Regions from separate parts of the Flexivirga oryzae genome, predicted to be linked through region 2. Evidence: predicted binding sites of a transcription regulator. Region 2 holds the regulator's gene; the other holds the start of a gene.
The links. The regulator Rex, encoded in region 2, represses fermentation and respiration genes when NADH is low (regulators of the CRP and FNR family bind a similar motif). The targets are predictions, from matches to a motif close to CTTGTGAANNNNTTCACAAG.
Positions count from the first base shown of each region.

Region 1 (4,209 bases), on a different contig from region 2:
CGTATGCCGACCCGAACGCCACCGCGCAGGCGGTGCCGACCTGACCGTCGATCTGGTTGCCGATGACGACCTCGAGACCCAGACCCTCGGCAAGGTGGTGGATACGACGGCTGTCGGTGAAGCCGGTGCGAGCGGTCTTGATGGAGATCGCGGTCGCCGAGCCGCCGAGGACCTCCCGGGTGACATCGGCGGCAGTGGGTACGGACTCGTCGGCGATGAACGGCACGTCGACCTTCCCGACGAGCCATCGTCGGCCGAGCACGTCGTCGGCCGGATTGAGTTCCTCGGCGAAGAGCAGGTCGAGGTCGGCCATCGAGCGCATCGCGCGCAACGACTCCGAGGCGGTCCATCCGCGATTGCCGTCGACATACAGCTCAACGCCGTCGCCGAACCGTTCGCGCAGGGCGCGGACCACCGCCGTGTCGAGTTCCACCGGGCGGCGGCCGACCTTCACCTTGAAGGTGCGTATGCCGTAGGTGTCGACCATCTTCTCGGCTTCCGCGACCATCGCGACCGCCTCGTCGAAACCCAGCATGTGGCTGACCCGCATGCGGTCGGTGAACCCGCCGAGCAGCTCGGTCACCGGCAGGCCCAGGGTCTTGCCGAGTGCGTCCCACATCGCCATGTCGATCGCGGCCTTCGCCGTGGGGTTGCCGATGGTGCGCGCGAGCCGGCCGCGTGCCACCTCCCGCTCCAGCAGCGTGAGGCCGATCAGCTGGGGGGCGAAGATCGTCTCGATGATGGTGACGATGCCGGCCTGGGTCTCGCCGTAGGTGAACGGGCGCGGCGGCGCCTCGGCCACACCGACGACGCCGTCGTCGGTGTGCACTCGGACGAGCACGTGCTCGGCTGCGTGCACCTCGCCGCTGGCGAACCGCAGCGCCTTGTTGTAGGGGATCGCGAATGGGATCGCTTCAATAGCAGTGATTTTCACGCCTTCTCCTGAATCGAAGCAGTGGCGGGGACAGCGTAGAAGTCGTGGGAGTCCAGGGTGTCCAGCACGGACGAAACCAGCGGGGACGGCTCGTCGGTGCGCCACGCGAGTGAGAGGTCGATGCCGTCGGCCCCTTGCACGTCACGGAAGACGACCCCCTGCAGCTGCATGCTGCGGACCGACTCAGGCGCCAGGGTGACCCCGAGACCGGCGCCGACCAGGGCGAGTGAGGCGGCGGTGCTGACCGCGCGCTGGGTGATGGTGGGGGTGAACCCGGCACGGCGGCAGCTGGTGACCATCGCCTCGTAGACGACCGACCGGGTGTCGGCATACGCCACGAACTCCTCCGGCGCGAGATCGGCTATCTCCAGCCCGGACTCCTGCGCGAGGCGGTGGTCGGCCGGGAGGGCCAGGATGAGCGGCTCGTCGAGGATGTGCCGGGTCTCGATCCCGTCCTCGAGCACCGGTGACCGGAGCACACCGAGGTCGAGTCGACCGTCCAGCAGGAGCTCCACCTGAGTGGGGGTGAGCAGGTCGGTCTGCACCTCCAGGGCAACCGCAGGATGCACCGCGCGGATCAGCCGGGTCAGTCGTGACATCTGGGTGTACGCGCTCGTGCCGGTGAAGCCCAGCCGGAGCAGGCCGCTGTGCCCGGTGGCGATGTTGCGTGCGCCGGTCACCGATGCGTCGAGGTCACCGAGGATGCGACGGACCTCCTGATGGAAGAAGGCTCCGGCGTCGGTCAGCTCGACGCTGCGTGTGGTCCGGGTGAACAGCTGCACACCCAGGTCGGATTCGAGGCGCCGGATCGCCTGGGACAGGGCCGGCTGGGCGAGGTGCAGACGCTCGGCCGCCTGCCCGAAATGGCACAGGTCGGCGACTGCGTCGAAGTAGCGCAACTGCCGCAGATCCATCGGGTCCGGCCTCCTGTCAGCGTGTGATGCGGGTCATGTTCACCAGCCACGCTAGTCGCGAGATTCAGGCAACACAATGACTAAGTTCTGGGTGATTGATAACGCGTACACATGTAATCCGGTACCGATCCAGCACTAGGTATTTGCCTGGTGTGACGTCCGCCACGGTGTGGTGAAGTGCTGAAACGGCACCGAACTGAGACACCTGGAGGACCGACGTGACCGAGATGCTGGAACGACTGAGCGGCAAGTTGGACAACGCAGTCATCGACGACCCGGACACCGGCACCTTCCGGGCCAACCGCCGGATCTTCACCGATGAGGAGATCTTCGAGCTGGAGATGAAGCACATCTTCGAGGGGAACTGGATCTACCTCGCCCACGAGAGTCAGATCGCCGATCCGGGTGACTACTTCACGACATACATCGGTCGGCAGCCGATCGTGATCACCCGGTCCAAGGACGGCCGGCTGAACTGCCTCATCAACGCGTGTGCGCACCGCGGCGCGATGCTGTGCCGACGCAAGACCGACAACCGGCCCACCCTGACCTGTCCCTTCCACGGCTGGACGTTCCGCAACGACGGCACGCTGCTGAAGGTGAAGGACCCCGATGACGCGGGATACCCGGATTGCTTCAACACCGGGGGTTCCCACGACCTGACGAAGGTCGCGCGGTTCGACTCCTACCGGGGTTTCCTCTTCGGCAGTCTCAACCCGGACGTCAGCAGTCTCGCCGAGCACCTGGGCGACGCGACGAAGGTGATCGACATGCTCGTCGACCAGTCCCCGGACGGGCTCGAGGTGTTGCGCGGCTCCTCGACCTACACCTACGACGGCAACTGGAAGGTGCAGGCCGAGAACGGCGCCGACGGCTATCACGTCACCGCCACGCACTGGAACTACGCGGCCACGACCTCGCGACGCAACACCGGTGAGTCGAAGAACACCACCAAGACCCTGGACGCCGGCCAATGGGGCAAGTCCGGTGGCGGCTACTGGTCCTATCCGAACGGTCACCTGTGCCTGTGGACCTGGGCGGGTAACCCGCAGGACCGGCCGCTGTGGGACAAGATGGACGAACTGAAGGAGAAGTTCGGCGACGCCAAGGGCCAGTTCATGGTCACCGGGTCACGCAACCTGTGCCTCTACCCGAATGTCTACCTGATGGACCAGTTCTCCACGCAGATAAGGTATTTCAGGCCCATCGCGCCGGACAAGACCGAGGTCACGATCTACTGCATCGCGCCGAAGGGGGAGAGCGCCGAGTCACGCGCCTGGCGCATCCGGCAGTACGAGGACTTCTTCAACGCCTCCGGTATGGCGACCCCGGACGACCTGGAGGAGTTCCGCTCCTGCCAGCTCACCTTCCGGGCGACCGCCGCGCCGTGGAACGACATGAGCCGCGGGGCGCAGCACTGGATCACCGGGCCGGACGAGGTCGCCAAGTCGCTCGGCATGGACGGCGTCGTCTCCGCGGGTGCGAAGAACGAGGACGAGGGCCTCTATCCGATCCAGCACGGCTACTGGCTGGAGACGATGCGCGCCGCGGTCGCTGCCGAGGAAGCAGCGACGACATCGCAGACGAAGGAGGCCTGAGCAATGAGCACCGTGGAAACGACTGCGAACGCGACTGGTTCGGCACTGATCACCCAGAACATCATCGAGCAGTTCCTCTACCGCGAGGCGCGCTACCTGGACGACCGACAGTTCGAGAAGTGGCTCGGCTGCTACGCGGACGACGTCGTCTACTGGATGCCCGCATGGGGCGACGACGACCTGTTGACCGAGGACCCGCAGACCGACATCTCGCTGATCTACTACGGCAACAAGGGCGGACTGGAGGACCGGGTCTTCCGGATCCGCACCGAGCGGTCCTCGGCGACCTCGCTGCCCGAACCGCGCACCAGCCACAACATCAGCAACGTCGAGGTGATCGAGCGCCGCGGTGACATCGTCGACGTGCGCTTCAACTGGCACACGATGTACTTCCGCTACAAGACGATCGACCCCTACTACGGGACGTCCTTCTACACGATCGACTTCTCCGCGGAGCAACCGCTGATCCGCCGCAAGACCGTGGTCCTGAAGAACGACTACATCCACCACGTCGTCGACATCTACCACATCTGAGCGAGCTGCCATGTCTGTCACCGACACCACCGCACCGCCGAGCCACCAGGTGGCGCTGTCCTTCGAGGACGGCGTGACCCGCTTCATCACCTGTCGGCCCGACCAGACCGTCGCCGACGCGTCGTACCGGCAGCGGATCAACATCCCACTGGACTGCCGGGACGGTGCGTGCGGCACCTGCAAGGCGTTCTGCGAGTCGGGGGAGTACGACGGCGGCACCTACATCGAG
Region 1 is NZ_JACHVQ010000001.1:2,089,855-2,094,063, reverse strand. Features, by position in the region: gene FHU39_RS09800 (enolase C-terminal domain-like protein) at 1-934, opposite strand, end outside; gene FHU39_RS09795 (LysR substrate-binding domain-containing protein) at 931-1,848, opposite strand; gene benA (benzoate 1,2-dioxygenase large subunit) at 2,076-3,446, shown strand; gene benB (benzoate 1,2-dioxygenase small subunit) at 3,450-3,980, shown strand; gene benC (benzoate 1,2-dioxygenase electron transfer component BenC) at 3,991-4,209, shown strand, end outside.
Region 1: the regulator Rex is predicted to act here: its motif matches at 1,943-1,962, upstream of benA (benzoate 1,2-dioxygenase large subunit).

Region 2 (4,209 bases):
GGGGTCGATGGCCTCGGTGACCTCGTCGAGGCGGCCGAGCCGCGCCAGGCCGGCGCGGGCCAGCACCACCGCGTCGACCTCGCCGCTGCGCACCAGGCCGATGCGTGAGTCGACGTTGCCGCGGATGTCGCGGAAGGTCAGCCCGAGACCGAGGGCCGCCAGCTGCGCGACGCGGCGCGGCGAGCCGGTGCCGACGACCGCGCCCTGCGGCAACTCGCCCAGGGTGAGGCCGTCACGCGCGACCAGGACGTCACGTGCGTCCTCGCGCGGCGGTATGGCGGCAATCGTCAGACCACCGGCCGGTGCGGTCGGTAGGTCCTTGAGCGAGTGCACGGTGAGGTCTATCCGGTTGTCGCGCAGGGCGTTCCGGATCGCGGTGGCGAAGACCCCGGTGCCGCCGAGCTGGCTCAGCGAGGCGCGGTTGGTGTCCCCTTCGGTGACGATCTCCACGATCTTGACCTCGTGGCCGAGCGCACGCAGCCGGTCGGCGATCAGGCCGGTCTGCGTCAACGCCAGCTTGCTGCGGCGGCTGCCGACACGAATCCTCATCGGCCACCTCCAGCGGCTTCGCCGTGGGGAATCTGGGAGACGCGCGACTCGTGCGGGTTCAGGTCGAAGAGGGTCCGCAGCAGCGCGGCGTAGTCCTGGCCGCCCTGCTCCTCCCCCGCGAGCTGCTTGATGCGGACGGTCGGCGTGTGCAGGATCTTCTCGACCACGCGGTGCACGGTCATCTGGACCTGTGCCTCGTCGTGCTCGGACAGCTCGACCCGCTGGGCGAGTCGGGTCAGTTCGGCGGCGACGACGTCGGCGGCGCGGGCGCGCAGCTCGGCAACCGCGGGTGCGACGGCTGCGGCACGGCGCGCGACGAGGAATTCGGCGACCTCCGCGCTGACCAGGTCGTGCGCGGCGGCCAGTTGGGTCTTCTCGGCGTCGTCCGTGACGGAGGCGTTGAGGTCCTCCAGCGAGATGAGGGTGATGCCGGGCAGGTCGGCGAGTGCCGGGTCGATGTCCCGCGGCAGGGCGAGATCGACCAGCAGGGTGGCCTTCTCGGATGTGTCGACGTTGTCCAGGTCGAGGACGTGGCCGACGGCGCCGGTGCAGGAGATCACCAGGTCGGCCTCCGCGACGGCGGCGGTCAGCTGCGTCCAGTCCCCCGCGACACCGCCGGTCGCCTCCGCGAGCCGGGCGGCCTTGGCGGGGGTGCGGTTGATGATCGTGAGGTTGCCGACCCCCGCACGCGCCAGGGTGTGCGCGGCCAGCCCGCTCATCGCGCCCGCCCCGACGACGAGGGCGCGTTGCGCACTGAGCTCGCCGAGGGTGGACTGCGCGAGGTCGAGGGAGCGCTCGACGAGGGACCGGCTGACCGAGTCGATGTCGGTCTCGGTGTGCACCCGCTTGCCGACCCGCAGTGCGTGCTGCATGAGCGCGGACAGGGACGGGTCGAGGTGGTCGCCCTCCTGGGCGGCGCGCAGGGCGTCCCGCAACTGGCCGAGGATCTGCGCCTCTCCGACGGCGACGGAGTCGAGACCCGACGCGACCTGGAAGGCGTGTGCGACCGCACGGTCCTCGAAGTGGACGTAGAGGTGCTCGCGCAGCTGCGGCACGGCCAGTCCGGTTGCGACGGCAAGGGATTCGGTGATGCCGGTGACCGCACCGTGGAACGTCTCCACGTCGGCGTAGATCTCGACCCGGTTGCAGGTGGACACCACGACCGTGGCGTTGACGTGCTCGTTGCGCTCGAGGGCGACCTCGAAGTCGTCGATCCGGTCGGCGCTGAGGGCCACCTGCTCGAGGAGTTCGACGCCGCTGGTGCGGTGCGACATACCGATCACGATCAGGCTCATCGAGCGTCACCCCACTTGCCGAACTCGTCGTCCCGGCCACGCTGTTCGTGGAAGGCGAGGATCTGCAGCTCGGTGGCCAGGTCGACCTTGCGGACCTCGACCCCGGGCGGGACGGTGATCATGCACGGCGCGAAGTTGAGGATGGATCGGACACCGAGTGCGATCGCCTGGTCGGCGGCCTGTTGCGCGGCGTGCGGCGGGGTCGCCAGCACCGCGATGATGCTCTCGGGCGCCTGCTGGGCCAGCTCGGCGAAGTCGATCACCTGCAGTCCGGCGATCTCGGTGCCGATGATCGCCGGGTCCTCGTCGACCAGCCAGCGGACGCTGAAGCCGCGGGTCGCGAAGCCGCCGTAGGCCGCGAGCGCGTGACCCAGGTTGCCCATCCCGATGATCGCGACGGACCAGTCGTGGTGCAGGCCGAGTTCGCGGGAGATCTCCTCCGAGAGGCGCTCGACGTCGTAGCCGACACCGCGCACGCCATACGATCCGAGGTGGGAGAGGTCCTTGCGCAGTCCCGCGGAGCGGACGCCGGCCGCCTCGGCGAGTTCTTCGGAGGAGACGACCTCGACGCCCCGGGAGTCCAGGGCCGCCAGAGCACGCAGGTAGAGCGGTAGCCGAGCCACGGTGGCTTCGGGAATCTCCCGACGGGCGGCCGATGCGGTGCTCACTGGCGCTTCGACTCCTCATGCGTCTCGGGCAGGCGTATACCAAACGCCGGCCACAGAGGATCAATGACCCCCTGACTCTAGGTCTTTGTGAACGCGGGCACAAAGTCGCAAATTCCCGGCAAAAGTGCTAGGCGGGGGTCGGGTCGTGCCGCGAGAGCCGCTCGTGATAGCGGAACTCCGCACGGCACAACGATTTCGGCCGTGTTCGGGCAGCCGCGGCGCCGGACCGCACCCGGTCGTCATCTACCGTCGAGTAGCCGTTCGCGCCGCCCGTCCCGCAGGTCCCCCGCACCCATTTCGCCGAGAGGCTCACAAACGACCGACAGGACACGTAAATTCGCGACTCCGAGGCCGTGCATGGGCGGTTTTCTGGGCCCCTCGGTGCGTTGCTGAGCCTGTCGGCATGGTGGGGTCAGCGTTTGCCGAAGATCCCGCGCCGGGCGAGCGCCTTGCGCAGCCGCTGCTCGTCGACCCGCCAGTAGTCGTGCTGCTTGCCGTCGACCAGGGTCACCGGGATCTGTTCGGCGTATGTCGCGAGCAGCTCGGGCTCCTCCAGGATGTTGCGCTCGGTGAAGCTCTCCCCGGTGTCCGCGCAGACCCGCTCGATCACCGCACGCGCCTGGTCGCACAGGTGGCAGTCGGGCTTGCCGATGAGGGTGATGCGCGGGGTCGTCATACCTAGAAGAAGACCGAACGACGTTGCAGCAACAGCGAATAGAGCGACTGCTGGATCGTTTCGCGGACCTGGTCGGTGAGGTCGAAGACCAGCATCGGGTCGTCGGCGGCGGCCGCACCGTAGGAGTCCGTCGCGATCGGCTCGCCGAACTCGATGATCCACTTGCTGGGCAACGGGATCAGCCCGGCCAGCCCGAACAGCGGGAACAGCGGGGTGATCGGGAAGTAGGGGAAGCCGAGCAACCGGGCCAGGCCCTTGAGGTTGCCGATCATCGGGAAGATCTCCTCCGCGCCGACGATCGAGCACGGGATGATCGGGACCTCGGCGCGCAGCGCAGCCGCGACGAACCCGCCGCGCCCGAAACGCTGCAGCTTGTAACGCTCGGCGAACGGCTTGCCGACGCCCTTGAACCCCTCGGGGAAGACGGCGACCAGCTCACGCTGGGCGAACAGCCGCTCGATGTCCGGGTTGGATGCCAACGTGGTGCCCGCCTTGCGGCTGAACTCACCGATCAGCGGCGACTCGAAGACCAGGTCGGCACCGAGCATGCGCACGTGCCGGTGCCTGGGGTGTTCGTCGTGAATGGCGACCTGGGTCATCAGCCCGTCGACCGGCAGCGTGCCGGAGTGGTTGGCCACGACCAGCGCCGGCCCGTCGTCCGGGATGTTCTCGACGCCACGCACCTCGACACGGAACCAGCGCTTGTAGAGCGGGCGCAGGATCGGCAGCCAGACCTTCTCGGTGAACTCGGGGTCGAACCCGAAGTCGTCGATCTCGTAGTCGCCGGTCAGCCGGCGACGCACGAACGCCAGCGCCGCGGCGATCCGCTGCTCGAGGTCCTCGCCCTCGATGCCGACCATCGAACCCGCCTTGCGCAGCGCCTCGATCAGCAGGTTGACCAGGCCCTCGAAGTCGCCCGGCCGCAGCGCGGGTGTTGCGGTGTTCTGCTCCGGGGCCTCCGGCGGGTCGGGCACCACCCGCAACGGCGAGGTCGCCGCGTCATACGCCGGTCGGTCCGGGC
Region 2 is NZ_JACHVQ010000002.1:302,374-306,582, forward strand. Features, by position in the region: gene hemC (hydroxymethylbilane synthase) at 1-549, opposite strand, end outside; gene FHU39_RS14420 (glutamyl-tRNA reductase) at 546-1,844, opposite strand; gene FHU39_RS14425 (redox-sensing transcriptional repressor Rex) at 1,841-2,512, opposite strand; gene FHU39_RS14430 (glutaredoxin family protein) at 2,925-3,188, opposite strand; gene FHU39_RS25000 (lysophospholipid acyltransferase family protein) at 3,191-4,209, opposite strand, start outside.